3 regions of the Streptomyces sp. NPDC048361 genome follow, and region 3 is predicted to be linked to each of the others. Evidence: riboswitches for the same ligand, from Rfam matches in the RefSeq annotation. Region 3 holds a riboswitch; each other region holds the start of a gene.
What was found. A riboswitch is a leader RNA that binds a small molecule or an ion and turns the genes downstream of it on or off. The one in region 3 is predicted to bind cyclic di-AMP.

Region 1: it holds a riboswitch for cyclic di-AMP, as region 3 does, so the genes downstream of both, AB0D31_RS30690 (transglycosylase family protein) here and AB0D31_RS25770 (LysM peptidoglycan-binding domain-containing protein) in region 3, are expected to answer to the same signal.
Region 2: it holds a riboswitch for cyclic di-AMP, as region 3 does, so the genes downstream of both, AB0D31_RS30050 (M23 family metallopeptidase) here and AB0D31_RS25770 (LysM peptidoglycan-binding domain-containing protein) in region 3, are expected to answer to the same signal.

What each region holds. Positions count from the first base shown of each region.
Region 1 is NZ_JBEZKW010000078.1:115-10,259, reverse strand. Features, by position in the region: gene eno (phosphopyruvate hydratase) at 22-1,308, opposite strand; gene AB0D31_RS30690 (transglycosylase family protein) at 1,567-2,268, opposite strand; cyclic di-AMP (ydaO/yuaA leader) riboswitch at 2,271-2,439, opposite strand; gene AB0D31_RS30685 (transglycosylase family protein) at 2,697-3,746, opposite strand; gene AB0D31_RS30680 (cytochrome P450) at 3,865-5,196, opposite strand; gene AB0D31_RS30675 (nucleoside triphosphate pyrophosphohydrolase) at 5,479-6,435, opposite strand; gene AB0D31_RS30670 (SurA N-terminal domain-containing protein) at 6,556-7,293, opposite strand; gene AB0D31_RS30665 (YfhO family protein) at 7,542-10,034, shown strand.
Region 2 is NZ_JBEZKW010000073.1:13,209-23,353, reverse strand. Features, by position in the region: gene AB0D31_RS30060 (PrsW family intramembrane metalloprotease) at 1-777, shown strand, start outside; gene AB0D31_RS30055 (aldo/keto reductase) at 769-1,713, opposite strand; gene AB0D31_RS30050 (M23 family metallopeptidase) at 1,834-2,934, opposite strand; cyclic di-AMP (ydaO/yuaA leader) riboswitch at 2,993-3,132, opposite strand; gene AB0D31_RS30045 (PP2C family protein-serine/threonine phosphatase) at 3,435-4,559, opposite strand; gene AB0D31_RS30040 (hypothetical protein) at 4,635-4,892, opposite strand; gene AB0D31_RS30035 (MerR family transcriptional regulator) at 5,005-5,790, opposite strand; tRNA gene AB0D31_RS30030 (tRNA-Met) at 5,951-6,024, opposite strand; gene AB0D31_RS30025 (HD domain-containing protein) at 6,720-7,295, opposite strand; gene AB0D31_RS30020 (DUF6415 family natural product biosynthesis protein) at 8,557-8,934, shown strand; gene AB0D31_RS30015 (radical SAM protein) at 9,069-9,554, shown strand; gene AB0D31_RS30010 (hypothetical protein) at 9,775-10,145, shown strand, end outside.
Region 3 is NZ_JBEZKW010000051.1:6,336-16,480, reverse strand. Features, by position in the region: partial or broken gene AB0D31_RS25780 (RraA family protein) at 126-515, opposite strand; gene AB0D31_RS25775 (PfkB family carbohydrate kinase) at 594-1,505, opposite strand; cyclic di-AMP (ydaO/yuaA leader) riboswitch at 1,943-2,126, shown strand; gene AB0D31_RS25770 (LysM peptidoglycan-binding domain-containing protein) at 2,129-2,908, shown strand; gene AB0D31_RS25765 (STAS domain-containing protein) at 3,293-3,658, shown strand; gene AB0D31_RS25760 (DUF4157 domain-containing protein) at 3,875-6,073, shown strand; gene AB0D31_RS25755 (dihydrofolate reductase family protein) at 6,146-6,718, shown strand; gene AB0D31_RS25750 (nucleoside deaminase) at 6,780-7,220, shown strand; gene AB0D31_RS25745 (HAD family hydrolase) at 7,338-8,048, opposite strand; gene AB0D31_RS25740 (adenosine deaminase) at 8,299-9,921, shown strand.

The sequences.
Region 1 (10,145 bases), on a different contig from region 3:
CTCAGCTCGTGGTGCTTGTGCTCAGCCCTTGAAGCGCGGGAAGGCGCTGCGGCCGGCGTAGACCGCGGCGTCGTCGAGGATCTCCTCGATGCGCAGCAGCTGGTTGTACTTGGCGACGCGGTCCGAGCGGGCCGGGGCGCCGGTCTTGATCTGGCCGCAGTTCACCGCGACGGCGAGGTCGGCGATGGTGACGTCCTCGGTCTCGCCGGAGCGGTGGGACATCATGCACTTGAAGCCGTTGCGCTGGGCCATCTCGACGGCGTCCAGCGTCTCGGTCAGCGAGCCGATCTGGTTGACCTTGACGAGCAGGGCGTTGGCCGAGCCCTCCTCGATGCCGCGGGCGAGGCGCTCGGGGTTGGTCACGAACAGGTCGTCACCGACGATCTGGACCTTGGAGCCCAGACGCGAGGTGATGGTGTTCCAGCCGGCCCAGTCGTCCTCGAACAGCGGGTCCTCGATGGAGACCAGCGGGTACGCGGAGACGAGCTCCTCGTAGTACTCGGTCATCTCGGCGGCCGAGCGGGACTTGCCCTCGAACTCGTACTTGCCGTCCTTGTAGAACTCCGACGCGGCGACGTCGAGCGCCAGCGCGATGTCCTTGCCCGGGGCGTAACCGGCTTCCTTGATGGCCTCAAGGATGAGGTCGAGGGCGGCGCGGTTGGACTCCAGGTTCGGCGCGAAGCCGCCCTCGTCGCCGAGGCCGGTGGACAGGCCCTTGCGCTTCAGGACGCCCTTGAGCGTGTGGTAGACCTCGGCACCCCAGCGAAGGGCCTCGGAGAAGGACTCCGCGCCGATCGGGGCGATCATGAACTCCTGGATGTCGACGTTGGAGTCGGCGTGCGACCCACCGTTGAGGATGTTCATCATCGGGACGGGCAGCAGGTGCGCGTTGGGGCCGCCCAGGTAGCGGAAGAGCGGCAGGTCGCTGGCCTCGGAGGCGGCGTGCGCGACGGCGAGCGAGACGCCGAGGATGGCGTTGGCGCCGAGCGAGCCCTTGTTGTCCGTGGCGTCCAGGTCGAACATGGCCTGGTCGATCAGGCGCTGCTCGGTGGCGTCGTAGCCGACGAGCTCCGGGCCGATCTGCTCGATGACGGCGAGGACGGCCTTCTCGACACCCTTGCCGCCGTAGCGGTTGGGGTCGCCGTCACGGAGCTCGATGGCCTCGAAGGCACCGGTGGAGGCGCCGGACGGAACTGCAGCACGGCCGGTGCTGCCGTCGTCGAGGCCGACCTCGACCTCGACCGTGGGGTTGCCTCGGGAGTCCAGGATTTCCCGGGCTACGACGACGTCGATGGACGGCACGAGCATCTCCTTCTGGGATGTGAAGCTAGATGTGACGCAAGCGGTGCAGGGACATGCGGGGTCGCGTTGGCCTTGCGACAAGAGCCTAACCGGCTCTGGGGGTCCGGCCAGCCGAGTGCCCGCCTCCTGGGACGAAAAAGGGCCCAAGGACCCCGATTGCCGGGCAAAGGACCACAACACTACTGCCTGGTAACAGCGAAAACCCCGGCCCGGCGCGTACGGGGGAATGCGCGCCGGGCCGGGGCGACCTGGGGGTGGGTCAGCTCAGCCGAGGTGCAGCTTCTGGCCCGGGAAGATCAGGTTCGCGTCCTTGACGATGTCCTTGTTCAGGTCGAACACCTTCTCCCAGCCACCCTTGACCCCCTGGGCGGTGGCGATGGTGCCGAGGGTGTCGCCGGACTTGACGGTGTACTCGCCGTCGCCCTGCTTGACCGGCTGGCTGCGCTGCTCGCCGCGGCTGGCCGGCGCGGACTCGGTGCGCTCGGACTTCTGCGACTGCTGCGGCTGGGCCTGCTTCTTCGGCTTCGAGGGCTTGGTGGCCTTCGAAGAGGAAGAGGACGAGCCGGAGGTGTCCACGTCGGCCTTGGCGCCGCCCGAGGTCAGGTTGCCGGCGCCGGCGCAGGACCAGGCACCCGGGCCCTGGATCGCGAGCAGCTTCTCGGCGGCGGCTATCTGCTGGCCCTTGGTGGCCAGGTCGGCGCGCGAGGCGTACTGGGTGCCGCCGGCGGCGGCCCAGGAGGAGTTCGAGAACTGGAGGCCACCGTAGTAACCGTTGCCGGTGTTGATGGACCAGTTGCCACCGGACTCGCACTGGGCGACGGCGTCCCAGGTCTGCACGGAGGCGGCGGAGGCGGAGCCCGCGGCCATCAGCGGGGCGGCGACAGCAGCACCGGTGACACCGGCCAGCGTGGCGACACGGACGGCCTTGGACGGGCGGCGGTGCTTGCCCTTGCCGGAAAGCAGCATGGAGTTCTCCTCACCGACGCCTGCGAGGTGAGCTGTCGGGTTCGGGCGTGAGCTGCCCGGCCGGACGCCGAAGCGTCCGTCTTCACCCCAAGCCGTTGCGGCAGTCCTGTGAACTGCCGGGCCCGGCACTTACCTTGGGTCCCCCGCTCCTGCCTACGGCGCATAAGCGTCGACTGTTCCCATCGGCCGACGGCAGGATTCGGCGTGCTCGGTCGACGGGGCTCGCGGTGACGAGCGAGTCCGACGAAAACACAGGCCCCGCCAATGTTCAAAGACGCACATCGGGGAGAAATCCCCCCTACTTGCGGCCACAGAAGGGATGTTTCCGCAGGTGAGGGGCGGGGCGGACGGACCGGGCAGACGGGACACGCCAGTTGAGGCGAAGAGACCCATGTCTCACTTGCACAGAACGGACATAAACCCGCGAACTAACCCTGCTGAGGCGTGGAGTTCGGGGCGGAGTTCGGGGTGGCGGCAGAGCTGGAGCCGGGGGTCGCCGAGGTGGCGCCCGGGGCCGTGCCGGCAGCCGTCAGGTCCTTCAGGTCCAGGCTCTGACCGGGAAGGATGAGATTGGGGTCGGTGCCGATCAGCTGCTCGTTGGCGTGGTAGAGCGCGGGCCAGCCGCCCTTGACCTTGTTCGCGTCGGCGATGACCGAGAGGTTGTCGCCGGCGCGGACGGTGTAGGCGCCGCTCGCGGCCGGGGGGTTGCCCGCCTCACGTGAGGCCCCGTCACCCCGCGAGGCGTGCCGTCCCGCGTCGCGCGCGTCGGTGGAGGTGCCCGCGTCGCCGGTGGCGCCCGGCGCCGACTGGCCGGCCGGGGCCGACGGCGTGCCGGCACCGGGCGCGGTGCCCGTGCTCTCCTCCGGCGCGGGCGTCCCGCGGTGCTTGCCGGGGCTCGCCGGGGTGGAGGCGGAGGGAGCGGGGGACTTGGCCGGCTCGCCCGACCCGGTGGCGCCCGGCGCCGGCGTGCCCGGCGTCGCGCCGCCCGGCGTCGCGGAGGCGTCGGGTGTCTTGGTGGCGGGGGTGGCCGGGGCCGACGGCGCGGACGACGGCGTTCCGTCCGAGGTGTCGGGCACGCCCGGGTCGACGTCCGCCGAGCCGCCGCCCTTGGTGAGCCCGGCGCCGGTGCCGCAGGAGGCGAAGGCGCCCGGGCCCTTGGCGGCGAGCACCTTCTCGGCGACGGCTATCTGCTGGGCGCGGCTGGCAAGGTCGGCGCGCTGCGCGTACTCGTTGCCGCCGTACGCCTCCCAGGTGGCCTGCGAGAGCTGGAGGCCGCCGTACAGGCCGTTGCCGAAGTCGGCACTCCACATCCCGCCGGACTCGCAGGAGGCGACCTGGTTCCAGGTGCCGGCGTCCGCGGCGCTCGCGCCGGTCGCGGCGAGCAGGGGAAGCGCGATGGCGGACCCGGTCACTCCCGCCGCTACGACGAGGGCGGGTGCCTGGCGGGGTCGACGATGCCGTCCATTCCCGGAGCGCATGCGAAAAGCCTTCCGTGTGACTGCTGAGCCGAATGAACGGTGAACGTAGCCGTACTCGAACGCCTGTCACAAGTCGATGGCACCGCGATCACGTAAAAGTCACAGTCTTGACGATGTGTCAGATGACGCCGGGATTCCGTTTACCGGCGGGCTGCGTGCCGGGTGGCGTGCCCGGCGGTGTGCCCGGCGCGCCCGGCGGCATGCCCGGCGCCGTGAACTCGACCGGCAGGGTGCGCAGTCCACGCATGATGAGCCCGCCGCGCCAGCGCAAATCGTCAGGTTCCCCCGCGAGACGCAGGTCAGGCAGGCGGCGCAACAGGGTCGCGAGCGCGGTCTGCCCCTCCAGTCGCGCGAGCGGCGCACCGAGGCAGTAATGGATGCCGTGCCCGTACCCGAGGTGCTGGTTGTCGCGCCGGCCGAGGTCGAGCGTGTCCGGCTCGTCGAAGCGTTCCGGGTCGCGGTCGGCTGCGGCGAGCACCACGAGGACCGGGTCGCCGGCCGCGATGTCCTGGCCGCCGAGGGTCAGCGCCTCGGTGGCGAACCGCCAGGTCGCCAGCTCGACGGGCCCGTCGTAGCGCAGGAGTTCCTCGACACCGGTCGCCAGCAGGTCGCTCTCGCCCGCGGCGAGCGAGGCCTGGAGCCGCTCGCGCTGGCCGGGGTTGCGCAGCAGGGCGTACACCCCGTTCCCGATCAGGTTGACGGTCGTCTCGAACCCGGCGAACAGGAGGATGAACGCCATGGCGGCGGCCTCGTTCTCCGTGAGGTGCTCGCCGTGGTCGCTCGCCTCGATGAGCCGCGAGATCAGATCGTCGCCGGGGTTCTCGCGCTTCTTGCGGATGAGCTCGGCGAGGTAGTTGCGCATCTTCTTCACCGAGCGGGCGACTCCGCCGCGCGGGCCGCCGCCGTGCCGGATCATCATGCCCGCCCAGTCGCGGAAGTCGTCCTGGTCCTCGCGCGGGACGCCGAGCAGATCGCAGATGGCGTAGATGGGGAGCGGGAACGCGAACTCGTGGATGAGGTCGGCTTCGCCCTTCGCCGCGAAGGAGTCGATGAGCTGGTCGGTCAACTCCTGCACGCGGGGGGCGAATTGAGCCACCGTACGAGGTGTGAACGCCTTCGACACCAGGCGGCGGAGCCGGGTGTGGTCCGGCGGGTCGATGTTGAGCAGATGCGTCATCAGCTCGGCCTTGCGCTCGCCCGGGATGCCCGTCTTGCCCTTGGCGTGGGCCGGCTCGGCGTGATGGGCGGGGTTCTTGGAGAGCCGCTGGTCGGCGAGGGCCTGCTTGGCGTCCCCGTACCGCGTCACGAGCCAGGCCTCCACACCACTGGGCAGCCGGGTGCGGTGCACGGGGGCGTGCTCGCGGAGCCAGGCGTAGGCGGGGTAGGGGTCGGTGGCGAACTCCCAGGTGAAGAGTTCGGGGGCGGGGGAAGGAGGGGGATCGTCCTGCACGCCCCGACCGTATCCCGGGCGGCGCTCCCCCTTCGACGGCGCCGGTGCCGCCGGTGCCGAGGGGGGCCGCACGCGCCCGCCCGCCCCGCGGTACGGAGAGGCGGGGCGGGCGGGCCGGTGGAGCGGATCGGGCCGGGTCAGATCAGGCCGTTGTAGAGGTTCCAGTTGGTGCCGACCTTGGCGCGCGGCTCGTAGGGCGCCGCCGCGTTGCCCGTCCCCTTGTACAACCACAGCACACCGGACGGGCTGGCTATGCCGCACCTGGGCACCCTGCCAAGGGGGTTATTCGGCGGCGCGGATCGCCTCGCGGTAGGCGCGGGACGCCGCGCGCAGCGCCGCCTCGGGGTCGACCCCGGCCGCCTCCGCCTCCACCGCGAGCGCAAGCAGCCGGTAGCCCACCCCCTCCCCGGAGGGGAGCGGAACGGACAGCCCTCCCGTCCGCGCCCGGGCGGACAGCTTCGCCGCGAGGGCGAGCGCGGGCTGCCCCAGAGGCACCCCGTCCGTCACGGACGCCCGCTGCTTCTCGACCGCCTTCATCCGCAGCCAGTGCTCCTTGACCTCCTCCGGCGTCTCCGCCCGCTCGGAGCCGAACACATGCGGATGCCGGTGGATCAGCTTCTCCACGATGCCGCCCGCGACGTCGTCCACCGAGAAGGGCTCCTCCGCGTCCTCCTCCGCGATCCGCGCGTGGAAGACGACCTGGAGCAACACATCGCCCAGCTCCTCGCGCAGCTCGTCCCGGTCGCCCTCCTCCACCGCCTCGACCAGTTCGTACGCCTCCTCAAGGGCGTACTTGGCGAGCCCCTTGTGGGTCTGCTGCGAGGACCACGGGCACTCGCGCCGGATACGGTCCATGACCTGGACGAGGTCGAGCAGGCGCGCGCCCGGCAGATCGTAGGAGCCGGGCAACAGCTCCAGGTCGGGCATGCTCATCCGGCCCGACCCGGCGAGGCGGGCAAGCCCGTCGGTCAGGCGCCGGTCGCCCTCGCCCGAGGGGAGCACCACCACGGTGCGGCCCCCGGCGCACGTCTCGACCAGTCCCTGCGCGTCCGGCACGGACAGCTCGACCTCGATGCCCGCCTCGCGCAGATACGGCAGCTGCGGATGCGCGGGGTCGGGGCACAGGACGGCGTCGGCGCCGCGCAGGGTCTCCCACGCGGGCCACGACAGGAGCCCCGGGGCGACCCGGTGGCTCGCCGTGAGCAAAACGATTCGGCCGGATTCTTCAACAGCAGTCACCCGTCGAACCTACCCTCACCCACGGAGCCTCCCGCCGAGCCGCCCATCAGGCCTCCGCCGGGCCACCCGCCGAGCCTCGCCGAACCTCCCCTTCGGGCCCTGCGCGGGGCGTGCGTCGGATCAGCCGGTCGCCGCCGAGTCCCCCGGGTCCTCCTGCTGGTCCTGAGGCGCACCCTGCTGGTCCTGGCCGGCGCCCTGCTGATCCTGCGGCGCATCCTGCTGGTCCGTGCCGGGCTGCGGCGCGGCCGGCTGCTTGGTCTTGGCGATCCACGGCGCCTGGTAGTCGGCGAGCTGGATCTGGCTCGCGTTCCAGCTGCCGTAGCGCGGGTTCACGTCCACATGGAGGTCCTTGGACGCCTTCACCAGGACGGGCAGCAGATCCTGCTGCGTCCGCGCGCCGATCTTCGCGGCCAGCTTCTGCTCGACGACCTGCCGCCGCACATACGTGTCGATCTGGTCCGGGGCGAGCCCGCCATTGGTGAGGGCCTGCTCGCGCAGCTGGTCCTCGCCGCCGGCCTGCTGCACCATGGCGGCCCGCGCGTCCTGGACCTCCTTGGGGCTCACGCTCACCCCGTTCTGGTCGGCGGCGCGCGCAAGCACCCGGTCGAAGATCATGTTGCTGAGCTTCACCTTGCCGAGCTGACCCGAGTCCTTGATCAGCTGGGCGGACTGCGGGGAGCTCTGCTGAGCCGTCCGTACGTCCTTGACCTCCGCCTGGAGCGCGGAGACCTCGATCCGCTCGCCCCCGACGACGGCCGCGGCCCCCGGATGGGCCGTACTGCCGCACGCGGCCAGGAAGGGACCCGCGGCGAGCAGGACGACGGAGACGGAGAGCGCGGTACGACGACGGCGGTGCAAAGGAGCCTCCCGGCGGAGCAGACACGTGCGGCATGGCGACGAACCTTGCTAAGACCTTGCGATGATCGATGGTAGGCAGTCGGCGTGGCCGGGGCCACTGATTCGACCAACGATTCGCGACCCCCATCGGTCGCGGGGATGAAGCCGGATGAAGCCGCGCCGTCCATCGCGTGAACTGACGTCCACGCCCCGCGCGTTGCCTCTCGGGGTCCGGCATATTCGTCGGCAGCGCACAGCAAAGGACCCCGATGCCGACCACGCCGACCCTCGAAGCCGCCCCCGCCCCGCCGGTGACCCCAACACGGACGCCGGGCGCCCGCCGCCCCCGTACCCGGGCCGCCGCCCTCTCCGCGCTGATCACCCTGATCGCGGTGTGCGGCGCGGACGCCGTCGCCGGGGTGATCCCGCTGGGCCCGCTCGGACGGCACACCCGCAGCATCAACGACCTGGGCAACCAGTTCGTCCCCTTCCACGCCCATCTGTGGGACCTGCTGCACGGCCGCGCCGAAGGCGGTCTGCTCCTCAACTGGCAGTCCGGATACGGCACTTCGTTCCTGCCCGACCTCGGCACCTATCTCAGCAGCCCGTTCGCGCTCGTCGTCGGGGTCTTCCCGCGCGACCGGATCGACCTCGCGGTGTACGTCGTCACCGTCCTGAAGACGGCCGCGGCCGCCGTCGCGATGACCGTGCTCCTGCTCGCCCTGCGCCCTGCGGTCCGCCACCGCTGGGCGGCGGGGGTGCTCGGCGCCTCCTACGCGCTGTGCGGCTGGTCGGTCCTGGAGGCCACGTACAACCCGATGTGGCTCGACGGACTCATCGCCTTCCCGCTGCTGTGCCTGGTCGGGCACTGGTCAAGGACCCGGCGGCGGCCGGTGCTCGGCCCGCTCGTCGTGGCGCTCGCCTGGATCGCCAACTTCTACACCGCGTACATGGCGACCATCGGGGCCGGACTCGTCCTGCTCCTCCTGCTGTACGTGGACCGCGATACGGACGCGCGCGGACCGGTCCGGGCGGTGCGCGTGGCGGGCCGGTCGGTGCTCGTCGCGGCCCGGTCGGTCGCGATCGGCATCGGGCTCTCGGCGCCCGTCCTGTTCACCGTCTACCTCGGCACCACACACGCCCACCCGGGCTGGGTACGGGAGTTCGCGCCGGTGTCCTGGCCCGACTACCTCGCCCGCACCCTGCCCGGCACCTACTCCTTCTCCTCCCCCGCCGTCTTCCTCGGCACCGGCGCGCTGCTCCTGGCCTGCGCCCTCGCCTTCCACCGCGCGGTGCCGCGCCGCGAGCGGTACGCGTGGTCCGGGCTCGCCCTCGCCGTCGCGCTCTCCTTCCAGTGGAAGCCGACCCATCTGGCCTGGCACGCCTTCGCCACCCCCAACGGCAGCCCCTACCGTCAGACGTTCGTGCTGTGCGGCATCCTCGTGATCGCCGCCTGGATCTGCCTGTCGTACGGGATCCCCGGGCGCCGCGCCCTGCTCGGCGGCGGCGGTGTACTGGCGCTGATCGCGCTGATCGCGGCCTTCAGCGAACTGATCTCCGCATGGACGTACCCGCTGCTCGCCCTGGGCGTCGCCGCCGTGGTCGGCGGACTGCTGCTCGCCCGCCGGGGCCGGCGCGGGCTCACCCTCGCCGCGCTCGCCCTGATCGCCGGCGTGCAGATCGCGCAGGCGGGCGTCACGCAGGCGTACGGGGACCAGCAGCGGGCCGCGCGCATGGACGGCTACCCCGCCTGGGGCCCCGCCCACACCGAGCGGGCCGCGTTGGAGTCGGACGCCGCCGGCTGGCCGGCGTACCGCACCGACCCCGGGCAGCGGCAGATCACCAACAACGACCCGCTGCTGCTCGGCGGCGAGGGCGGCGCCTACTACTCCAGCCTCACCCCGGAGGTCCTGAACCGTACGATGACGGCGCTCGGCGGCGGCTGGACCTCGCGGGGGCGGGCGGTGCAGAGCCTCGACAATCCGGTGACCGACGCGATCTTCGCCGTGGGGGCGCGGGTGCGGGTCGAGGGCAAGGACGGCGCGCCGGGCCTGGTGCGGGCCGCCGCGACGCCGCCCCTGGTCACGCTCCGGCCGTCCGGGCCGCCCCTGTCGTACGGCACCAACCCGTTCCGCAACCAGGAACTCCTGCTCGGGGCGCACGTCTACACGACCCGCACCCTCACGCAGGGCTGCCCGGCCGGGACCGACATCTTCCTGTGGGCCCCCGACCACTTCGGCACGGCGCGGCTAGGCGGCGGGCCCGTGGTCGAGATGCGCGGGGGCGCGCCCAGCCGGCGGGCTCCGCTGATCCCGTTCGGTACGTCGGCGGGGCCGGGGCGAGCCTCGCACGTGACCCTGTCCCCCGCGGACCGCGCGGCGGAACTGGGCTGCCTCGACCGTGCGGCGCTGGCTCGCGCGGTCGACCACCTGCGGACGGCGGGGGCGACCCGGGTGTCGGTGTCGGACAGCTCGGTCCGGGCCGAACTGCCTGCGGGGGCGCGGGGGTTGGCCGTGTTCGCGATGCCGCGGATCGCGGGGTGGACGTGCCGGGTGGACGGCGGGGCGGCCTCGCCTGCGGCGGACTACCTGGGCCTGACCGCGGTTTCGCTCCCCTCGGCCGCCCGTACGGTGGAGTGCGGCTTCCGGCCGCCGGGGTTGCGCTCGGGCCTGCTCGTGGGCGGCGCGTCCGCCCTGACCCTCCTGTGCCTGGCAGCCTGGCCCCGCCTGCGCCGGGTGCGCCGCAGGGGCGCGCGACTGTGACATGGCGCGGCGCGGCCGCGGTGGGCGCGCGGGCCTACGACTCCGGGTGCCCAACAGGGGCGCGGGGCTGTGTCGTTTGCGCGGCTCCGCCGCGGTGGGCGCGGTGCCCCA
Region 2 (10,145 bases), on a different contig from region 3:
GTACGGGTCGTCATGTCGCCGTTCGCGCACCCGCTGTTCACGGTGCTGTCCGGCATCGGCTTCGGCTTCGCCGCGCTCTCACCGCCCGGCCGGCGGCTGCGCCGCGTCGCGTTCCCGCTGCTCGGCCTGGTGCTCGCGATGGGCATGCACGCCCTGTGGAACAGCTCGACGCTGTTCGGGACGTACGGCTTCTACCTCGTGTACGGGGCGGTCATGGTCCCGGTGTTCGGGCTGCTCACGTGGCTCGCGGTGTGGAGCCGGCAGCGCGAGTTGCGTACGGTCGCGGCCGAGCTGCCCGCGTACGCGGCGGCCGGCTGGCTCGGGCCCGCCGAACCGCTCGCGTTGTCCTCGATGCGGGCCCGCGCGACAGCACGCGACTTCGCGCACCATCGCTTCGGCGGGAAGGCCGCGGCGCGCGCGGTCGCCGAGTACGAGGCGTTCGCGACCACGCTCGCGTTTCTGCGCCACCGGGCCTACCGCAGTCCGGGCGCCACCGGTCCCGGGCCCGATTTCGCCGCCCGCGAGCAGGAGCTCCTCCACCATCTGTGGGAGCGCAAGCCGGTCGCAGGCCCGGCGCTGCTGTACGCGGCGGGAGCGACCGGCCGCATCTGGATGCCCCCGCAGCCGGGCCCCCCGCACCCCTACACCCAGCACGCGCAGTACAACCAGTACGCGCCGTACGCCCCGCACCCGCGGTACGCCCCGCAGCCGCAGCACTCCTCGCACGGACAGCCAGGCCCGGCGCCGTACGGGGCGCCCCATCCCTACCTACGCTGAGGCGGCCGTCAGCTCGGAGATCTGCTCGTCCGTCAGCTCCAGGTCGGCGACGGCGAGCAGCGCCGGCAGCTGCTCCACGGTGCGGGCGGAGGCGATGGGCGCGGCGACGGTGGGCCGGGCGGCCAGCCACGCCAGCGCGACGGTGGCGATCTCGGCGTCGCGCTCCTGGGCGATGCGGTCGAGCGCTGCCAGCACCTTGCGGCCCCGCTCGCTCTCCAGGTGCTTGCCCGCGCCCGCGGCCCGCGCACTGTCCACGCTCTGGCCCGGGCGGTACTTGCCGGTGAGGAAGCCGGAGGCGAGCGCGTAGTAGGGGACTGCGGCGAGGCCCGCGCGTGAGGCGGTGTCCTGGAGCGTGCCCTCGTAGGTGGAGCGGGAGACGAGGTTGTAGTGCGGCTGGAGCGCCACGTACTTGGCGAGGCCTTCGCGGTCGGAGAAGTCCAGGGACTCCTGGAGCCGTTCCGGGGAGATGTTGGAGGCGGCGATCGCCCGGACCTTGCCGTCCTTCACCAGCTGGTCGAGGGCGGTGACGATCTCCTCGACGGGAACGGAGGTGTCGTCGAAGTGGGTGTAGTACAGGTCGATGTAGTCGGTGCCGAGGCGGCGCAGCGACTCCTCGGCGGCGGCCTTGATCGTCGTCGCGGCGAGCCCCTCGTACCGGGGGTGCGCGCCGACCTTGGTGGCGATGACCATGTCGGCCCGGTTGCCCCGGGCGCCCAGCCACGCGCCGATGATCGCCTCGGACTCACCGCCGGAGTTTCCGGGGGCCCACTTCGAGTAGGCGTCGGCGGTGTCCACGAAGTTGCCCCCGCCGGCGGTATAGGCGTCGAGGACGGCGAACGACTGGTCCTGGTCGGCGGTCCAGCCGAAGACGTTGCCGCCGAGGGCGAGGGGGAAGACGGAGAGGTCCGAGCCGCCGAGCGCGCGAAGAGAGGTCATGGCGACCTCAACCCCCGTCCATGCAGGCCTATTCCGCCCGTCCTCGAACGCCGGACCGGCTGAAGATGCCTCCGCCGGCCACCCTGCCAAGGGCAACCCCGCCACGGGCCCGGGGGAACCTCAGGGATGGAGCCCCTTCGACTGGAGCCACGTCATGGGGTCGATGCCCGTGCCGGACGGGGTGTGGACCTCCAGGTGGAGGTGCGGGCCCGTCACGTTCCCGGTCGCCCCGACCCGCCCGATGACGTCCCCCGTCGACACCTTCTGCCCCACGCTCACCGCGAGCGACGACTGGTGGCAGTACCAGAGTTCACTGCCGTCATCCAGCACCAGCACCGTCCGGTACCCGTACGCCCCCGCCCACCCCGCCGACTTGACCGTCGCGGAATGGATGGCCTTGAGCGGCGTACCCGTCGGGGCCGCGAAGTCGAGGCCGGTGTGGTGGCCCGACGACCACATCGAGCCGGCCTCACCGAACGTGGAGGTGAGCGTGTACGACCCGACCGGCAGGGAGTACGCCGCGGCCAGCTTGGCCAGCCGCTCCTGCTCCGCCTTCTTCGCCGCGGCCTCGTCCGCCGCCTTCTTCTCGGCGGCGGCCTTCGCCTCCGCCGCGCCCTGTGCGGCCTTGGCCTCGGCGGCCGCCTTCTCGGCCGCGGCCTTCTGCGCGACCGCCTTCGCCTCGGCGAGAGCCCCAGCCTTCTGCTGCTCGGCCTGCTGGAGGATGCGGGCGCGCAGCGCCTCGCCCGCATCGGTGGCGCCGGCTTCGGCCTCGGAGGTGGAGAGCCCGGCCATGGTCAGCGGCGACGCGGCGATCTTCCGGTCGGCCCGGTCCGCGGCCGACCCGCCGGACTCCCCTGTCTCCCCGTACTCCCCTGCCGACCCGCCGGACTCCGCCTCCGTACCGGTGTGACCCTCGTGACCGTCGTGCGAGGCGCCGTCGTGGCCGACCAGCGCGCCCACGCCCGGCAGCGAGCCGAGGTCGGGCAGGTGGTCCGTGAGGGAGTCGGGCAGGGATATCGAGACCGGAGGCTTGCTCTGTGCCGTGGCCATGCCCCCCGCGCCGACCGCCGCGATCACGCCGACGCCCAGGACGGTCGAGCTGCGGGCCAGTCCGCCGCGCTGCTTGGCGACTCTGTGCCGGCCGCGGACCGAGCGTACGGACTCCTCGGTCGGGTCCCACTCCTCCCAGCTCTCGTTCTCGCCGGGGGCTTCCCCGTACAGGGAGGGGAGGGGGAGGGGGGTGTCGAGGGCAGGGTCGTTGGACGCCACGAGGGGCGCTCCTTTCCTTCCTTCTCGCCTACCGGGTTAGCTGCCGGGTTCGGAGCAGGAAGGTCTCCTACGAGCGCCCATGACGGACGTCCGATTCACCCCAAGTTTGTGGTTCCCCGGTTCCCTTTCGGGATTCGGCGCATGCGCACGGTGCCGCCTTTGCGACGGCTGGTACGGCCGCGCTGCGTTATCGAACGTTAATAGACAGCGGGTATGGATTCCAAGCCGTTCCCACTGATCGTTAACGGCCCTGGCTTGGACTTAGCGGCGATTGTCGGGGCAAACCGGGCGACTTGACGACCCCTCACGGTTTCCTGCGTCACACCCGCTTAAACATCAAGATCCTGACGGTGCGTCAATTGTTATGCGGAGCGAGACCTTTCGGGCACCCACCGTGAAGGCCCCCTGCGCACCCACCGTGGCGACCGAACCCCACGCGCTGCCCTGTGCCCTCACTTGACGATCTTGACCGTACGGCGCCGGTCGGGCTGGCCCTCGGCCGGGCGGGCCACCGCCAGCAACGCCATGTCGTCGCTCGTGCCGCCACCCGTATAGCGGCGTACGTCGTCGACGAGCGCGTCCAGGACCTCGTCCGGGCCCGGGAAGATCGCGCCGCGCAGCCGGGTGGCGGGTTGGTAGAAGGTGCCCGTCCCGTCGCGCGCCTCGGAGAGCCCGTCCGTGTAGAGCAGCAGCGTGGAGCCGGGCGGGAAGGGGCGTACGTCCGACCGGTCCGGCCACACCCCGAGGTCGGCCATGCCGAGCGGCAGCGCGGGCTCGCTCGGCACGAGCACGTCCAAGGACCCGTCCCGGTGGAGCAGGAACGGCTCGGGGTGGCCCCGGTTCACCAGGCGTACGGTGCCGTCGCCGCGCGGGATCTCGGCGAGCAGTGCCGTGGTGAACCCCTCGACCGCGTCGAGCCGGTCGCGTCGGGTTCCCTCGCGGGCCAGTGCCCGCTCCAGGCGCTGGGTCACCGCCTCCAGAGAGGACTCCTGCTCGGCGGCCTCGCGGAACGCGCCGATCACCACGGCCACCGCCTCCACTGCCTGGAGCCCCTTACCCCGGACGTCACCCACAATGAGCCGGACCCCGTAGGGGGTGTCCTGCACGGCGAAGAGGTCCCCGCCGATGAACGCGTCCGCCTGTGCGGCCTCGTACCGCGCGGCGACGTGCAGCCCGCCGATCCGGCCGGCGGGCGCGGGCAGCACGGCCCGCTGCGCGGTCTCGGCGATGACGCGTGCGGAGGCGAGCCGTTCGCCGCTGCGGCGCAGGATGCGGTTGATGACGAGCGCGAGCGCGCTCACCGTGAGCACGGTGAACAGTTCGCTGGCGCCTTCACCGAGGTTGGGCAGGTCGTGTATGAACCAGAGCGCCACGATGGCGGCCACCGAGCCGAGGCCGACGGCGGCAGTGCCGCGCTCGGAGTAGAACGGGGCGGCGGCCACCGGCGCGCCCGCGAACAGCGCGGCGGCGGTCAGCTCGGGCGGCGTGGAGGCGTCGAAGACGAAGCCGACGACGACCAGGACCACGGGTAGCACCCGTACCAGGCGCCCTTCGCCTTCCGCTCGCTGCTGCCGCACCAGTCCAGCCTCGCCCCTGCCGGGCCCGACGGCGACTCGGACGCGCCCATCGGAGTGCAGAAACCGCTTGCACGCTCAGCGCAGACGGCACCGATGGGGCCCCGGGCGGCCCCGGGCGCAGCTTCCCCTGGTGTGGCGGTGGTGGGCGTCCTGGTCCGGGACGCAGGGCAGCTCCGCCCAGCCGCCGCGGTTGAGCCGGCAGCCCGCGGGGGCCGCCGAGGGCCGCACGACCGCCGCCTTGGCGGGCAGCGGTACGGATGCGGGGACGAGCCCGGCCGGCTGTACCTGGCAGCCGCTCCGGAGGAGCCCGCACAGGGCGAGCGCGAGCAGCACGGCCAACGTCCTCCGCCGTGGTGCCCGCCGCCGACCCGCATCCGCATCTCCACCCGCATCCGCATCCGCACCCGCACCCGCACCCGCGTACTCACTCATCGCGCACGCGAGACTACTCCGCGCACGCTCCCCCGGTGGCCGGCTCGTCCGTGAGATGGCGTTCCGCGTACACCGCCAGGGCGTCCCGCACGAAGACCGCCGTGCCCTCGCCGTGCTCGTCGTAGGTGGCGGCGAAGCGGGGGTCGTCGACGTACATCCGTCCGAGCCCGGTCACGTACGACCTGCCGACGGTCGTCGTGGTGGACAGCCAGGCGACATGGCGCCGGGCGATGTCCTGGGCCATGTCTGCGTCGACGGCCACCCCGTCCGCGCGGGCCCGCCCCCAGTCACGGGCGATGTCGTCGTGCTCCCGCCGGAACCCCTGCTTCTGCTCGTCGGTGAGCGAGCGCCACCAGCGGTCGCCCTTCTCGTACGCGGCCCTCCCCCAGCGCCGGCTCACCTCCTCCTCGTACCGCGTGTGGTCGAACCCGTCGAAGACTTCCTCTGCCATGAGCTCCGCTCCCTCCTCGGTCTTGTGCAAGGTGGTCCGTACGGAGGCGATCTGGCGCGCGATGCGCTCCCGCTCCTGTTCGAGCAGGCGCAGATGGGTCCGCAGCGCGGCGGCGGGATCGCGTTCGCCCTCCAGGACCTCGGCGATCACGGGCAGCGAGAGCCCCAGCTCCCGAAGGAGCAGGACGCGCTGGAGCCGGACGAGGGCGTCCTGGTCGTAGTAGCGGTAGCCGTTGCTTCCGATCCGGCTGGGGACGAGCAGGCCGAGCTCCCCGTAGTGGCGCAGGGTGCGACTCGTCGTCCCGGCCTTCTTGGCGATCTCCTGGATCGACCATTCCTTGCCGTTCACAGCGACCACGCTAGATCTTGACGTTACGTCAAGGTCAACCGTCGATGACGATGCCGATGGCGATGGCGCTGGCGCTGCCGACGGGGACAGGGGCAGGGAGGGGATCCGGGTACGCGAAGAGGCCCGGCACTTGAAACAAGTGCCGGGCCTCTTCGTTCAGTAGCGGGGACAGGATTTGAACCTGCGACCTCTGGGTTATGAGCCCAGCGAGCTACCGAGCTGCTCCACCCCGCGTCGGTAAACACAACTCTACGCCATCGGGAGGGGTGCTCCGAACCATGTACCCGGGAGGCCGGGACAGGACGGAGCACGGCGGCGAGCGGAGGGCCGTCGCCAGCCGCACGCCGGGGGCTGCTCGGCGTGGGGGCACTGGCCGGCAGGGGGCGTTTCGTCATGCCCGATTGCTGGCAACCAACATGCCCAGCCGCTGACTCGCAATCTGTTGCAATCAGCAGACGCGGCGATTTCGTTCCCGCATTCTGGTTCTCCAACTAGCGCTGGGCGCAGGCATGTTCGCCCGTGTGAGCACGGACTTCCAGAGCGCCGGAGTCGCCCTCGGTGCGGACCGCGCGCCAGCGTCTCGCGCACTCTTCGCGCACTCACGTGGGCCGCAGAGCGGTCACAACGAATCCGGCCCGACCGGACGTATCCGATCGGGCCGAAGAACCCGCTGGTCAGACAGGTATCGCTACCTCTCCGACCGGTAGGCCATGTCGGACTCGAACCGACAACCAACGGATTAAAAGTCCCGGCAAGATCGTGCTGGGCGGCCTTGACCACTCCCCCGTCGTCCTGTTTTGCCTGGTCAGCGAGAGGTGATCCCTTCATCAGTCCGTACTAGGGTGCCCCGTGCTGGCGCGTCCGCTCACGCATCGCTCACGCAAGAGGGCCCACTGACCAGCGGGTTCACCTGTCGGCAGTCCCATCATTCAGCGGGGCAGATAGGTCTGCTGCCACTCCAGGGAGGGCATGCTCAGGGCTGCCTCGGCGAGGGCCTTGGCCGAGGTGGTCTTGAGGCTGGCCAAGCTGGTGTCGATCCAGTTCTGTACGTTCGCGTAGCCCTGCTCGCGGTATTCGACGGCCTGGACGAGGCATTCCAGTTTGTCGGCGTCATGGGCGACGATCACTTCGGGGCTGTCGCCGCTCTCGTACTCCTCGACGATCCGCTGGACGCCGGCTGTGACGGCAGGGTGTGCGGCGGAGACCTGATCGGCGGTGACCTCCTCGTTGGAGGCGGCCTTCAGGTAGCGGCGGCCGATGCGCGGGATGTCGCTGACCCGGGTTTCCTGGGTGTCGTGGAAGACCGCGAGCAGCGCGGCCTTCGCCGGGTCCGCGCCCTCCATCATGGCCAGGACGCTCGCGATGATCGCCGTGCGGAAGCTGTGCTCGGCGATGGTCTCGGGGTCCTTGACGCCGACGATCCACCAGCCGGACCGCTTGGCCCTTTTGAGCATCCCCATCTCGAACAGGAAGCCTGCGGTGCCTCGGCTCTGGTCGTCTGCCATGTGTGGCCCTCCGTTGCTCATGTGCGGTTGCCTGGCTGGTGCTGCACGGCGCCGAGATCACGACGGGATCGTGGGGCCATCTCGCTGACGTCGAGGATGCGTCCGACACTCTCACCGAGTACGCCGGCGATGGAAGGGTGGCCAGCGGGAGCCAGGGGTGCGCATATAGGAGGGCCCAGAGGGAATGGGCGTACAACTCAACGTAGGTGGGGGCCTCTTGGAGTCCTTGGACGAGGAGGCGAAGGAGGGTGAGGGGGTCCCAACCCGTGAGGTCGCGATCGCGCATGGACAGGTCGCTGGGCTGGGGACTGGAGGCGGCGCCGAGCCAGTAGGCCCAGTAGTTCAGGTTCGCGACCTCGCCTGCATCGTCGTCGACCAGCGCACGCTCAATGAAGTCGCGCAGTGGTTGTGGATCTCCCTGGCGGGCCAATGCAGTTGCAGTTGACCGAGCCTCGGGCCACGACGACGACCAACCGTGCAGCGCCAGGGCGCCCCGGCCCTTGTGCAGCACTTGGGCGGTCCACGCCGAGGTATCGGAGCTGTCGTCGTACGAGGTGAGGTATGCGGCCTGGCGGCGCAGCAGTACCCCAGACGCACCGGCACCAGGCGCGCTCTCGGCGACGTCCCGAAGGTGCGCGAAGAGGTCAAGTCGCTGCTGCGCAGGGAAGATTGGAGCGGTCGGAACGGCTCCGCGGCGGCGTGGGGAGGGCCGGTTGGCCAGTGCCGGTGGTGGGGTGCCGTTGACGGCCCAGGCGAACATGTGGCGGTCGCTCGGGTGTGGACCCATTCAGCGAGAGGGTGTTGTTCCAGCCGGATCGGCGGGCTCAGCGCGCCGCTGAGGATCCGGTCGGCATCCAGGGCTGCGTCCAGAAGATGCACCAACTGCGCGTCAGCGTCCAAGGCCGGTAAGCGGCGCCGCAGTTCGAGGAGAGCGCCCGCCTTCATATTGGCCAAGGGGCGCCTTCCGGACTCCCACCCCTGGAGGGTGGCGAGGTCGACGTCCAGGGCTTCAGCCAGTGCGGTCTGCGTCCGGGGAATGCTCTCCCGGGCCAGGCGCAGGACGTAGCCGGACACGATCCCGCTGATGCTGAGCCTGCGTGGCTGCGGCCCGTGGCCCATGACGCCCTCCCCGTCCTGGTGCGGCGCTCGGTCTAACACGTACCCGCGGTCGCGGTCAGTCCTGTCGCATTCCCCGCGCTCATACGGTCGTTGTGACCGATCGAGTGGCTCTCCGGGAGCCGGTTTTCGCAAGGAGGGCGTGGTGGACTCCGTGGCTCATGAGAGGGCGAGGAACGGCGCGCCGACCGTCGCGCTGACGGCGAGCGAACTGGAGCTGATCGCGTTGGACTGCGACCGGGCGCTGGTGGACTTCGCGCACCGTCCCGATCCGGAGGAGAACGTCCGCCAGGTCGTCGCCATGATCGACCACGGGGAGCAGCTGACGCTCGTGGCGCGGGAGGTCCCGGAAGCGGAGCGGGATGGCCGCGTGGCAGGTGCACTGCGGGACTGGTCCGAGCTGCTGGAGCGCGGCCCCGGTGACGGGCCGTTCGCGAACTGGACCTACCTGCGGGCGCTCGCCCGTGCCGTCCGATCGTTCACCCAATTCCTTCAGGAGCGGAACCGCCCGCGTCTCTCGTAGCAGCGCGGCTCTGGGCTCCCCACGCCCGTCATGCCTGTCGCCTCCCCACCGATTCTCGGGCAGTCGAGGCCGCCACACCTCACCCGCCGCCTTCTCGTACGTGCCACCACCCGCCCACCTGTCCGCAGGACGCCGTGAGCACTACCGCACCAGTGACGACCGCCCCACAGGCAGTCGACTGGACCGCCTTACGGAACTTCGCTGCTCTGCGTGGCCAGTTCAGGGTCTCGTTGACGCCCCGCTGCAACCTCGGTTGTTTCTTCTGCCACAACGAGGACGACGTCCCGCCGCCTCGGACGCTCCGCGACCGCAGTCAGCAACCCCGGCGACGGGTCCTGACCGCGCAGGACTTCCTGACCCTCATCGAAGCGGTGATCGCGGCGGGGCTTCGGCGGGTTTACTTCAGCGGCGGCGAGCCGCTGGTGTCGCCGCTGGCCCGCGGGTCCGCTGGCGCTCGCGATCTCGGACAAACTCCGTCCAGTCCGAGGCTGCTGACGGCAACCAGCCAGGTGTCTTTTATGCCTGTCGCCGTCCGGAAGTGGCGGGACGGAACTGCTCTTTTCCGCCGTTGTGCAGTGTCCGGTACAGGTGGGGCGATCGCATTCCGGCCAAGCCGGTAACAGGTGCTAGCCCAGCTCCGTGGTCGAACTAGTGTTCCCTCGTTGCCGGTTCGACCGACCGGCATGGCAACGGAAGGGAACACCTATGCGCACAGCAAGACCCCTGTCCGTAATGACGGTTGGCCTGGCGACGGCCGCTGCCCTGGGCTTCGGTACCTCTACCTCGGTGGCGGCGCCGACTGTCTCGGGCAGTTCGAGCCCTCCGGCTGGGTACGTGATGGTGGACGGACACCGTGTGGTGGCGGGGACCACGGTCGGGGAGTGGGGCAGGACGAAGGACGGCGAGCTGTACTCCTTTACCTACAAGGCCGGTGAGGCCAGACCCGCCGGACCTGCCGCGCCGGCGGCGGCGAGCTGTTCGGTGTACATCGCGGACGTCTCCTTCCACGGGGCCGGCGCCGGGGCGTGGTTCCAGTGGGAGACCTCGCAGGCGTGCAGCGGGTCGTTCGGCTCGCAGAAGCTCCAGACGCAGATGTGGCGCAGCTCCTGGAGCGGACCGCGCGGCTACAACAACTGGCACGGCACGGGCCTGACCTCTAACAGCTTCATCGACTACGGATGGTCGACGGACTGCAATGACGGCGGCGGCAC
Region 3 (10,145 bases):
CGGGCTGTGTGGACCGTTCCGTGAAGCGGCCTGGCGGGCCTGGCGGGCCGTCCCCTCAAGTGACCCCGCGGACAAGGCAGTCGGTGATCGCACCTCACCCGTCGAAGCCGCCTTCGCTCAAGATCTTGTCGATGCGGCGGGATGGGGATGACGCCCCGGGCGAAGACGGACAAGCCCAACGCGCGTACCTCGGCGAGGTCGCGTATGACCCCGACCCCGTCCGCCATGAACGCCGCGATGCCCCGGCGTTGAGCGACAGCACACACGTTTCCGCCGGCCGGTGCGTGGTCCAGATCGCCCGACTCGACGACGACCGAATCCGGCGCGGCACGGTAAATGGCGGCGTGCAGCGTGAGGTTGTCGCCGGGGGGACACCGAACGGTGAATGCGGGACCTGCGACGCGCGGAATAGGCGACTACAAAGGGGGAATTCACATATCCATGACCTGCTCGCGTCCCAGAAGATGGGCGAGGATCGTCGGCGGAATGTTCTTGAATTCATTGATGTCGTACATGTTCTTCCTTGGGCAGGGCGCGAGTTGTCGGGGCCGGATGTCGTCCGCGGTCCTGGGGCGGCGAAGTCCCCCACGGTCTCAAGCGATCTGATCCGTCGCCAGAAGCCTTTCCAGCGTGAGCGGATCCGTGGCCGCCGGCGCCGTGCAGGCGTGCGCACCCGCGATCGCGCCGATACGTGCGCAGTGTTGCGGGGCGAGGCCGGAGAGCCTTCCGTACAGGAATCCGCTCACGTACGCGTCACCCGCGCCGTTGGTGTCCACGACGGGGGAGTGGGGCGGGAGCGCCGGGATGTGGCGCGGCGCGGCCTCTCCGCGCACCAGAAGATGGGAGCCGTCCGCTCCGGCCGTGGCCACCACGGTGTCCGCCCGGCCCTCGCGCAGAATCTCCCGCATGAGCGCCGTGGTGTCGGCGCCCGCGCCCGCGGCGCTGAGGAACACCAGATCGGAGCGGAGGGCGAACTCCCGGTGGTGCTCGGCGAGTCCGTCCCAGTCGTGCAGATCGGTGGAGACGGGGATGCCGAGGTCCTCGATGTCGTCGTAGAGGAAGCGTGCGAAGTTCATGATTGAGACGTGGGCGTGCCGGGTCCGGCGCAGTCGCGGCAGGTAGAAGTCGCGCGGCATCCGCAGGTCGGCGGGATCGCGGGCGTCGTAGAAGGACATTCTTCGGCCGTCCGCGGCCACCAGGTTCACCGCGCGGCGGGTGCCCGAGGGGGAGATGAGCGGGGCGAAGTCCACACCGCTCTCGGTCAGCCGTGTGCGTATTTGGGCGCCGGTCCAGTCGTCGCCGACACAGTCGATCAGCCCGACCTCCAGCCCGAGCGCCCGGGCCCCGATGGCCACATTCGCCCCGGTGTGACCCGGCCACTCCTCGATCGGGCCGACCTGGACCGAGTCGGCGAGCGGCACCGGCAGTGAGTCCACCCGGACGACGGTGTCCACTCCCGTCCCGCCGACCACCAGGACGTCGTACTCCGCGCTCTCTCGCGTCACCGCTCCACCTCTCCGTTGCCCCGCCGCCGGGAGGGCGGGCCGAGGCCATGATCGCGAAGGGGAGGTGTGGCGCGCGTCGCATTTCCCGGTTCGGGGCCGAACCCTATGCCGAGCGTAAAAGTCCCTAGTGTCCGAAATGGAATGCTATGGGTTTGGCGGCCACGTGCCGGAGAATGTCCCAATTAGGGCTAATGGGTTAGCCTCGCCGCTTTTGCCGCCGGGTCGTTCGGTTCCGGGATGGCCGAGTGAATTGGGTCACGCACCCAACGGGCTGTCAGAAAAATGCCCGAGCCCATTTGCCTTCATCGCAAAGCGAGTTGAGGACTTCGGCGGTGGCCTCCGGCGGCCACGGATTTCAGTGGATCAATATCCCGATCTTCCTCAATTAATTCTGGCCTTGTTTCCACTCGGTCCATTCGTTTACGTTCACCGTCAATCCGGATGGAACGCCGAATCCTGCCGCCGTCCGGAACCTCCCACACACGTATGGCAGGAGCGGGGGACCCAGGTAAGCCGCCGATCCGGATTCCGGAACGGCTGGGGTGAAGTCGCGTACACCGCGGCCGGACATCTCTGGTCCGAACCCGACAGCTCACCTCGCAGGCGACGGAGAGGACAACACCATGCCTGCAAAGGGCAAGCACCGCCGCCCCAAGTCCAGCTCGCTCAGCCGGGGGCTCGCCGCCGCCGGAACCGGCGGTGCCGTACTCGCCATGCCGGTGATCGGCGCGACCACCGCCTCCGCCGCCCCCGCGTCGGCCCACACCGCCACGGTGGCGAGTGTCGCCGCGGCAGCCAAGCCGGCCACGGCCGTGAAGGCGTCCCCCACGAGCTACGCCGTCGTCGCGGGAGACTCGCTCTCCAAGATCGCCGACGCCCTCGACGTGACCGGTGGCTGGAAGCAGCTCTACCAGGACAACCAGAGCGTCATCGGCAGCAACCCCGCCATCATCCACCCCGGCATTCGGCTCACCCTCAGTGGCCAGGACAAGGCGGCCGAGACCGCGCGTGACGCCTCGGCCGGCCGGGCCGACCGCTCCGCACGCCCGGCCACCCTGACCACCGCGAGCACGGCCTCGTACGCCAACAACCTCGACGGCTGGATCAAGCAGTCGCTGGACATCATGGGCCGGCAGGGCATCCCGGGCACCTACGACGGGATCTACCGCAACATCATGCGTGAGTCCTCGGGCAACCCGATGGCGATCAACAACTGGGACTCCAACGCGGTCGCCGGAACCCCCTCCAAGGGGCTCCTCCAGGTGATCCAGCCCACCTTCACCGCCTTCCACGTGCCGGGCACCTCCACGGACCTCTACGACCCGATCGCCAACATCACCGCGGCGTGCAACTACGCCGCCAAGACGTACGGCTCGATCGACAACGTCTTCGGCGCCTACTGAGACGACCGAGCGAACACCCAAGAAGGCCGGGCGCCCTCCACGGCGGAGGGGGTCCGGCCGGACTGTTGGTCGTCCGGACTTGGTCATCCGGACTGTTGATCACGGTGGCCCGGCCCGTGGCCGAGGTCCGCAGGTGCGGTGGCCACGCGGTGCCCACGCGGTGCGGTGCAACTTTCGTTCACCCGGCGGGGTGAACAATTTGAAGGCTGCACGTTTCTGCATACGCGTCTGTTCCTAGGGTGGTAGTGCGTCACCCCGGACCACGGTGACTGTCCGACTACCGTGCCCCCCGCACCCCGGGGGCCTTTGCTGGACCGGGAGTTGCCCATGGGAACCACCGCTCGGCCGTCCGTCTCGGCTCCTGTACCCCTTCCGCCGGGGCTGTTGCCTGAGCGGTGCCGTCATGCCCGTACACATCTGGTGCACGGGGTCACCGTCGTCGAGGTCCACGGCTGCGTCGACCTGGCCAGCGCCCCCGACGTACGGATGCACCTCGACGCGGCCACACAACCGCCCGGCGCCCGCGTGGTGGTGGACCTGCGGTCCGTGGAGTTCTTCGACTGTGCCGTCCTCGCCCTGCTCTGCCGGGCGCACCGCAGGATCCGGGAGCGCGGTGGCCGGCTGGGCCTGGTTTGCGTACGGCCGTGGCATCTGCGTGTCCTCGCTGCGGGCGGGATCTACGCGCTGATCCGGCCGGCCGCCACCGTCGAGGATGCGGCGCTCGCCTCACCGATCGGCCCGCGGGTGTAGTCCAACACCCTCTGAAAGAAACCCTGTTGGCGCATATGGCGATGCGTCACCGTGCGCTGTCGCGACGCATGTGACGGTACGTCGTTGCGCGCCCTTGCGATTCGGCGGCTGTCTCGAGGGTGCACCTTCCGCTGCCCTTCCGTACCTTCACTGGCGTTCCCCGCGGTGATAAGCACGTACAGCCGGACTTCGCGTCCCACCACCAAAGGGGTTCACGTGCACGCCCACGACAGCCAGCAGGGCCGATCCGTCTCGCCCGGCGGGCCCGTGCCGCGGGCCGCCGAACGGGGCGAGGCGCCAACGGTCGGCCAGGGCCTGGCGGGTGGCGGGTTCTCCCCGGAGCAGGTGCGCGCCCTTCAGCGGTCCGCCGGGAACGCCGCGGTGGCCGGACTCGTCGCCCAGCGGGCCGCCGCGGTGCAGCGCTCCGCCGTCCACGACGTACTGCGTGGATCCGGCCGGCCGCTGGACTCGGAGGTGCGTGCCGACATGGAGAGCAGGCTCGGCGCCGACTTCGGTGACGTCCGGGTGCACAACGACGTCGCGGCGCAGCGCTCCGCCGCCGAGATAGGCGCCCGCGCCTACACCTCCGGAAGCCATGTCGTGGTGGGCCGGGGCGGCGCCGACCGCCATACCCTCGCGCATGAACTCACCCATGTCATCCAGCAGCGCCAAGGACCCGTAGCCGGCACCGACACCGGCGGGGGCTTGAGCATGTCGGACCCTTCGGACGCCTTCGAGCGGGCGGCCGAGGCGAATGCCACCCGGGCGCTCTCCCAGCCCGTGGCCGACCAGCCCGTGGCCGACGCCGAGTCGTCCGCCGAACCCGTACAGCGAGTATGTGACGGGCCATCGCATGCACATTCCTCTGCCACCGCTCCCGCCGCCGTACAGCGGGCCGTTGGGTTCGAGTTCGAGGCGCAGTGGAACGTCCGGCGGGTCGCCGATCCCGTGGCCGACACCGCGATCCATGAGCAACGGATTTCGCAGAGAGACCGGTTGCTCAACGCCAAGCTCATGGAGCTGGTGATCAAACCCCAGGCGAAGCAGCTGACCGAGGAGGAGAAGGCCGAGTCCCCCGAGGCGCTCCGGGCTCGCTGGTTCGACGGGGAGTTCCTCAACGCGGTGGGCGAAAGGCGGCTCGAAGCAACGGAGTTCAAGCGGGGCAGTGCACAACGGGCCGCGACCGAGATGAGCCTGATGATCTCCAGTCAGATTCCCGAGGCGCCCCTGATGGGTGAGAACCTCGGCAAGGGGCGAGGGCCCGATGGCGTGGTGGTGCGGGGCACCAAGTACGACCTGACCGCGGACGCCAGCCCCTCGGGCGGCTCCAACCTGGAGTGGGTCACCGACCCGTTGGACACCGTGGCCGAGGTCGGCACCGTACTCGACGGCATCACCCGCATGGCCCGCTACCTCAACGGGCGCCAGAAGGACGCCTCCATCCCCTCCGAGGACGTTACCGCCGGAGGCGGCACGCCCGAGCCCCACCTGCGCATCTACCCCTTCAGTGGGGCGCTCTCGTTCTCCCCGCAGACCACCGCCGGGATGCGCCTGGACCGGCTGCCGGACCTCATTGGCTATCTGGCCGACAAGGACGAGAAGCCCAGGCCGAAGACCCTGGGCGGCATGCTGAACACCATGCACGGGAAGATCACGCATGCCGGTGAGCGGCGCGCGCGGGCACGCCGCGACCTCTTCGCCGGCGGGTTCGGTACGTTGCCCGCGGCCAAGGCGGGCGCGGAGCGGGCGGTGGGGGAGCTCAGCGCGACCCCTCCCGAAGGGCTCACCCTGTCCAAGGGCGACATCGGCAGCCTGACGGGTCTCGTCATGCATCTGGGCGCCTATGTGCTGGAGGGCGAGGAACTGCCGGCGGGCGCCAACGCCAAGTCGATCGCGGGCGGTCTCATGGCCCGCACCGATTTCGCCCACAACTTCGGTCTGCTGCCGCGCCCCGTGCAGGAGTACTTCCGCGAGCACCCGGACCAGTTCGCCACCCTGGTTCTGAGGGCCGTCGACCGCGAGGGGAACATGCCATTGTTCGGCGCGTCGGTGGAGCGCGGTCTGGCGAACGACCGCACCCAGACCACGATCACGCTGACCCGTGCGAAGTGGCTCCGAACGGTGGCCCTCGGACACGACCTGCTGAAGAACACCGAGCACCTGACGCCCGAGCAGCGGGACATGGTCGACGACGAGCCCGGGGCGCAGGCCGTCCACAAGTCGCTCGGCGCGCTGGGCGACCAGGACAACAGCGTCACCGTGAAGAAGCAGGAGATCCAGCTGATGGTGGCCGAGCTGCGCCGCATGGAGGACCGGGTGCCTGCGGAGAAGCTGAAGCCTCTGGCCGTGGCCGCCTTCAAGCTGATCGAACAGCTCAACAACGGAAAGGACCTCAAGTACGCCAAGCGGGACTAGCCTTGAGGCAAGGCCGGCACCGGGCGGCGTATCGTTTCGCGGGTGACAGCGAAGCGAAAGATCATCCTTTCCATGTCGGTCTCGCTCGACGGCTATTTCGAGGGGACCGAACGGCAGATCGACTGGCACAAGGTCGACGACGAACTGCACCGGCATTTCAACGACGAACTCCGCACCATGGGCGCCTTTCTGGAAGGCCGGGTCACACACGAGCTCATGGCGGGATTCTGGCCCACGGCCGACGCCGATCCCGATGCGCCCGCGCCGGTGGCCGAATTCGCCCGGATCTGGCGGGAGATGCCGAAAGTCGTGTTCTCCCGGACTGTCCAGGAAGCCGAATGGAACGCCGTTGTCAAACACGAGGTCGTGGTGGAGGAGATCGAGGCGCTCAAAGCCGGGTCGGACGGAGACCTGGCGCTGGGCGGGGCGGACCTGGCGGCGTCCTTCCGGCGCCACGATCTCATCGATGAGTACCGCCTCTACGTCCACCCGGTCGTGCTCGGCAGGGGCCGGCCCCTGTTCATCCCCGACGACCCGGCCTCGGCACAGGCCGACGGATTCCGCGAGCTGCGCCTCGTCGAGACCCGTACCTTCGGGAACGGCGTCGTCCTCCTTCGCCACCAACGGGTCAGGGCATCGGCGTGACCGGAACTCACCCCGACCAGCCGCCACGACAGGGGAGCAGCACATGGAGTCCGTTTCACCGATGACGGCAGAGCAGTGGCTGGTGACGGCCGTCGAGGAGGCCCGGGCGGGTCTCGCGGAGGGTGGCATCCCGATCGGTGCGGCGCTCTACGGCGCGGACGGGACGCTCCTGGGGCGCGGACACAATCTGCGGGTGCAGGAGAACGACCCTTCTCTGCACGCCGAAACCACCGCCTTCCGCAATGCGGGACGCTTGCGTTCCTATCGGGGTACGACCATGGTGACGACGTTGTCTCCGTGCTGGTATTGCAGCGGCCTGGTGCGGCAGTTCGGTATCGCGCGCGTCATTGTGGGTGAGGACCGGACCTTCCGGGGCGGCCGGGAATGGCTGGCCGAGCACGGGGTCGAGATCGTGGTGCTCGACGATCAGGAATGCGTGGCCATGATGACCGAATTCATCGCGGAGCACCGGGCGTTGTGGAATGAGGACATTGGAGAATGACGCGGATGGGGTCCGGGTGTCCGGGGCAGGCGCAAGGCTCAAGGGCTTACGGTACAAGGCGCCGGACCCCGGGCCCGGGACGCCGGAATGAGCGGCCCCCCTCCCCCTCGGGTGCCCTCAACTCACCTGTCCTCGCACCAAATTGATTCGATGCGTCAGCTCGTCGAAGTGGCGGATCGTGGCAATAGCGGCGGGCAGCGTCGCCGGGCGTGGAGCCGAGGTGATGAGGACGGCCGACATGCCGAAGGCGTGCGGAGCGGTGGCGTCGTTCTCCGGGTTGTCTCCGACGAACAGGATGTCCTCGGGCGGGCACCCCGCCGCTTGCGTCACCGTGGCGTAGAAGCGCGGATCCGGTTTGCGCAGGCCCAGCGCGCTGGAGAGCACCAGCGCGTCGAAGCAGTCGGCGATCCCTGCCGCCCGCAGCGTCCGGAGACGTACCGAGTGGGGGCGGTCGGTGTTGGAGGCAAGCACGCAGGACAGCCCGGTCCCGCGCAGCACCCGTAGCGCCTGCGCCGCCCGCGGGTCGACCCCGGCGTCGGGCACCACGCTGAACACCGCCTCGACCGCGAGCCGCAGGTCGGGGACGACGGCACCGCAGTCGTGGGCGGCGCGCCGCAGCCGAGCGGTGAAGGAGGTGCGTACCCCGCGGGCCTGGTCGGTCAGGCGGAAGCGGCGGGTGACGCTGTCGAAGCGGCCGGCGAAGGTGTCGGGGACGAGCGCACCCGGCATGGTCCGCAGGACGTCCGCGACGCACTGTCCGTCCGGGGCCGGCCCATGACCGGCCAGGGTGCCGACGAAATCGAGCGCGAGCACGCGCACCTGTGCCATGCGGAGACCCTTCTGCCGGGATCGGCCTCACCCTACTGAGCCGGTCCGGCAGGATCGGGTTCATCCGCGTGCGGCGACCCACGACGTCGGACCCCGCCGCCCTCCTTCGCCCGGTTCGGGAGTAGCCGCCTCCCGAGCGGTGGTACGCGCACGTGTGCCGGCCCCGGCGGGTGTGGAAGTGCTCCCCATGCCTCCCATGGTGTGATGCAGCGTGGACATGACGACACGTGGACGAGAAGAGGGCCCGACCATGCGGAAGTGGCACGGAAGCCGGTGGGCGGCGGTGGCGGGTCTGACGGCTCTCGGCGTTGCCGCTCAGGTACTGCCCGCGGCCGCCGCTGCAGCGGAGCAAAGCGTCCGGGTCGCTGAAGAGGCCCGCGTGCAGGCGTACTTGGGGCGCATCGTGGACTCGCCGAGCGAGTTGCGGCGCTTCCTCGCGGACCTGCCGAAGGGCGGCGACCTCCACCACCACCTGGGAGGCGCGGTACGAGCCGAGTCGCTGATCGGGTACGCAGCACGGGACGGAAAGTGCGTCGACACGACGACCTACATCGTTTCACCGGGGCCGCGTCCGTGCGCCGCCGGCCAACGCCCGGCAGTGGACGCCGTGTCCCCGGGGCCCTTCCGGCGCGATGTGGTCAGGGCATGGTCGATGGAGGGGTTCGTTCTGCCGCCCGACGGGGATCCGCAGCCCGGGCACGACCACTTCTTCGACGCGTTCGGCAAGTTCCAGGAGGCCGCGGCCGGTCACGACGCGGACATGCTCGCCGAAGTGGCCCGCGCCGCGGCCCAGGAGAACAGCGGCTATCTGGAGACGCTGGTCACCCCGGAGGCAGGAACGCTCAACCGGCTCGTCGACGACATCCACCTCCAGAACCCCGACCTCCAGAACCCCGACACCGGGGATCTCGCAGCGTTCCGCTCCACGTTGACCGCCGACCCCCGTTTCGAGGCGCTGGTCCACCAGGCCGCCGACGACACCGACCGGAGCATCCGCGACCACCGCAAGCTGCTCGGCTGCGAGAGCAGCACCGCGCCGCAGGCCTGCGGGGTCGCGATCCGCTTCGACTACCAGGTGCTGCGCGCCCAGGACCCCCGCTATGTATTCGCCCAGCAGATCCTCGGGTTCGAGCTCGCACGCCACCACCTCGGCGGGTTCGTCGGCGTCAACATGGTGCAGCCGGAGGACGCGCCCGTCGCGCTGCGGGACTACACCCTGCACATGCAGATGATCGGCTTCCTCAAGTCCCGCTCCCCGCAGGTGCAGGTCAGCCTGCACGCGGGTGAACTCACCGAGGGCCTCGACGGAGTCGACGACCACGATCTGAGCTTCCACGTCAACGAAGCCGTCCGGGTCGCAGGAGCCGACCGGATCGGGCACGGCGTGGACCTCGCCCACGAACGGGACCCCGAAGCCCTCACCGCTCGGATGCGCCGGCAGCACATCCTGGTCGAGGCACCCCTCATCAGCAACGCGCAGATCCTCCGCGTCAGCGGCGACAGACACCCCCTGCGCACCTACCTCGAACGCGGCGTACCCGTCGCCCTCGCCACCGACGACCCGGGCGTCAGCCGTACCGACCTGACCGCCGTGTTCCAACAGGGCGTCACCGACCAGGAGTTGAGCGTCGCACAGCTGCGAACCCTGGCGCGCGCCTCCTTGGACCACGCCTTCGTGGAGGGCCGCGACCTGTGGAAGGAGCAGGACCGGTACGACACGTACGCCGAGCCGTGCACCCGGGACACCCCCGACTCCCACCGGCTTCCGAGCCGCTCCTGCCGTACGTTCCTCGCGACCAGCCCCAAGGCGGCGCTCCAGTGGAAGCTGGAGGCCGACTGGCGCGACTTCGAGAACCGGTACGCGCACCGCTGATGCGCATCCGGTGCGCATCTGGGCGTCACCCGGTCGCGGGGCTTCGAAGGGACTGCCTGGGGCGCCGGTCACCGTGGGCGGGCGTCGGCCGCAACGACGTCGGCTCGCCGCAGCGCCGGTGCGCAGGCACCGACCACCGCGGCGAGCAGGCAGATGGCGCCGCAGCCGGCGAGGAGTTGTTGTGACTCAGTCTGCGGCACCGCCCCGTGTTTGCCGCGACCTCG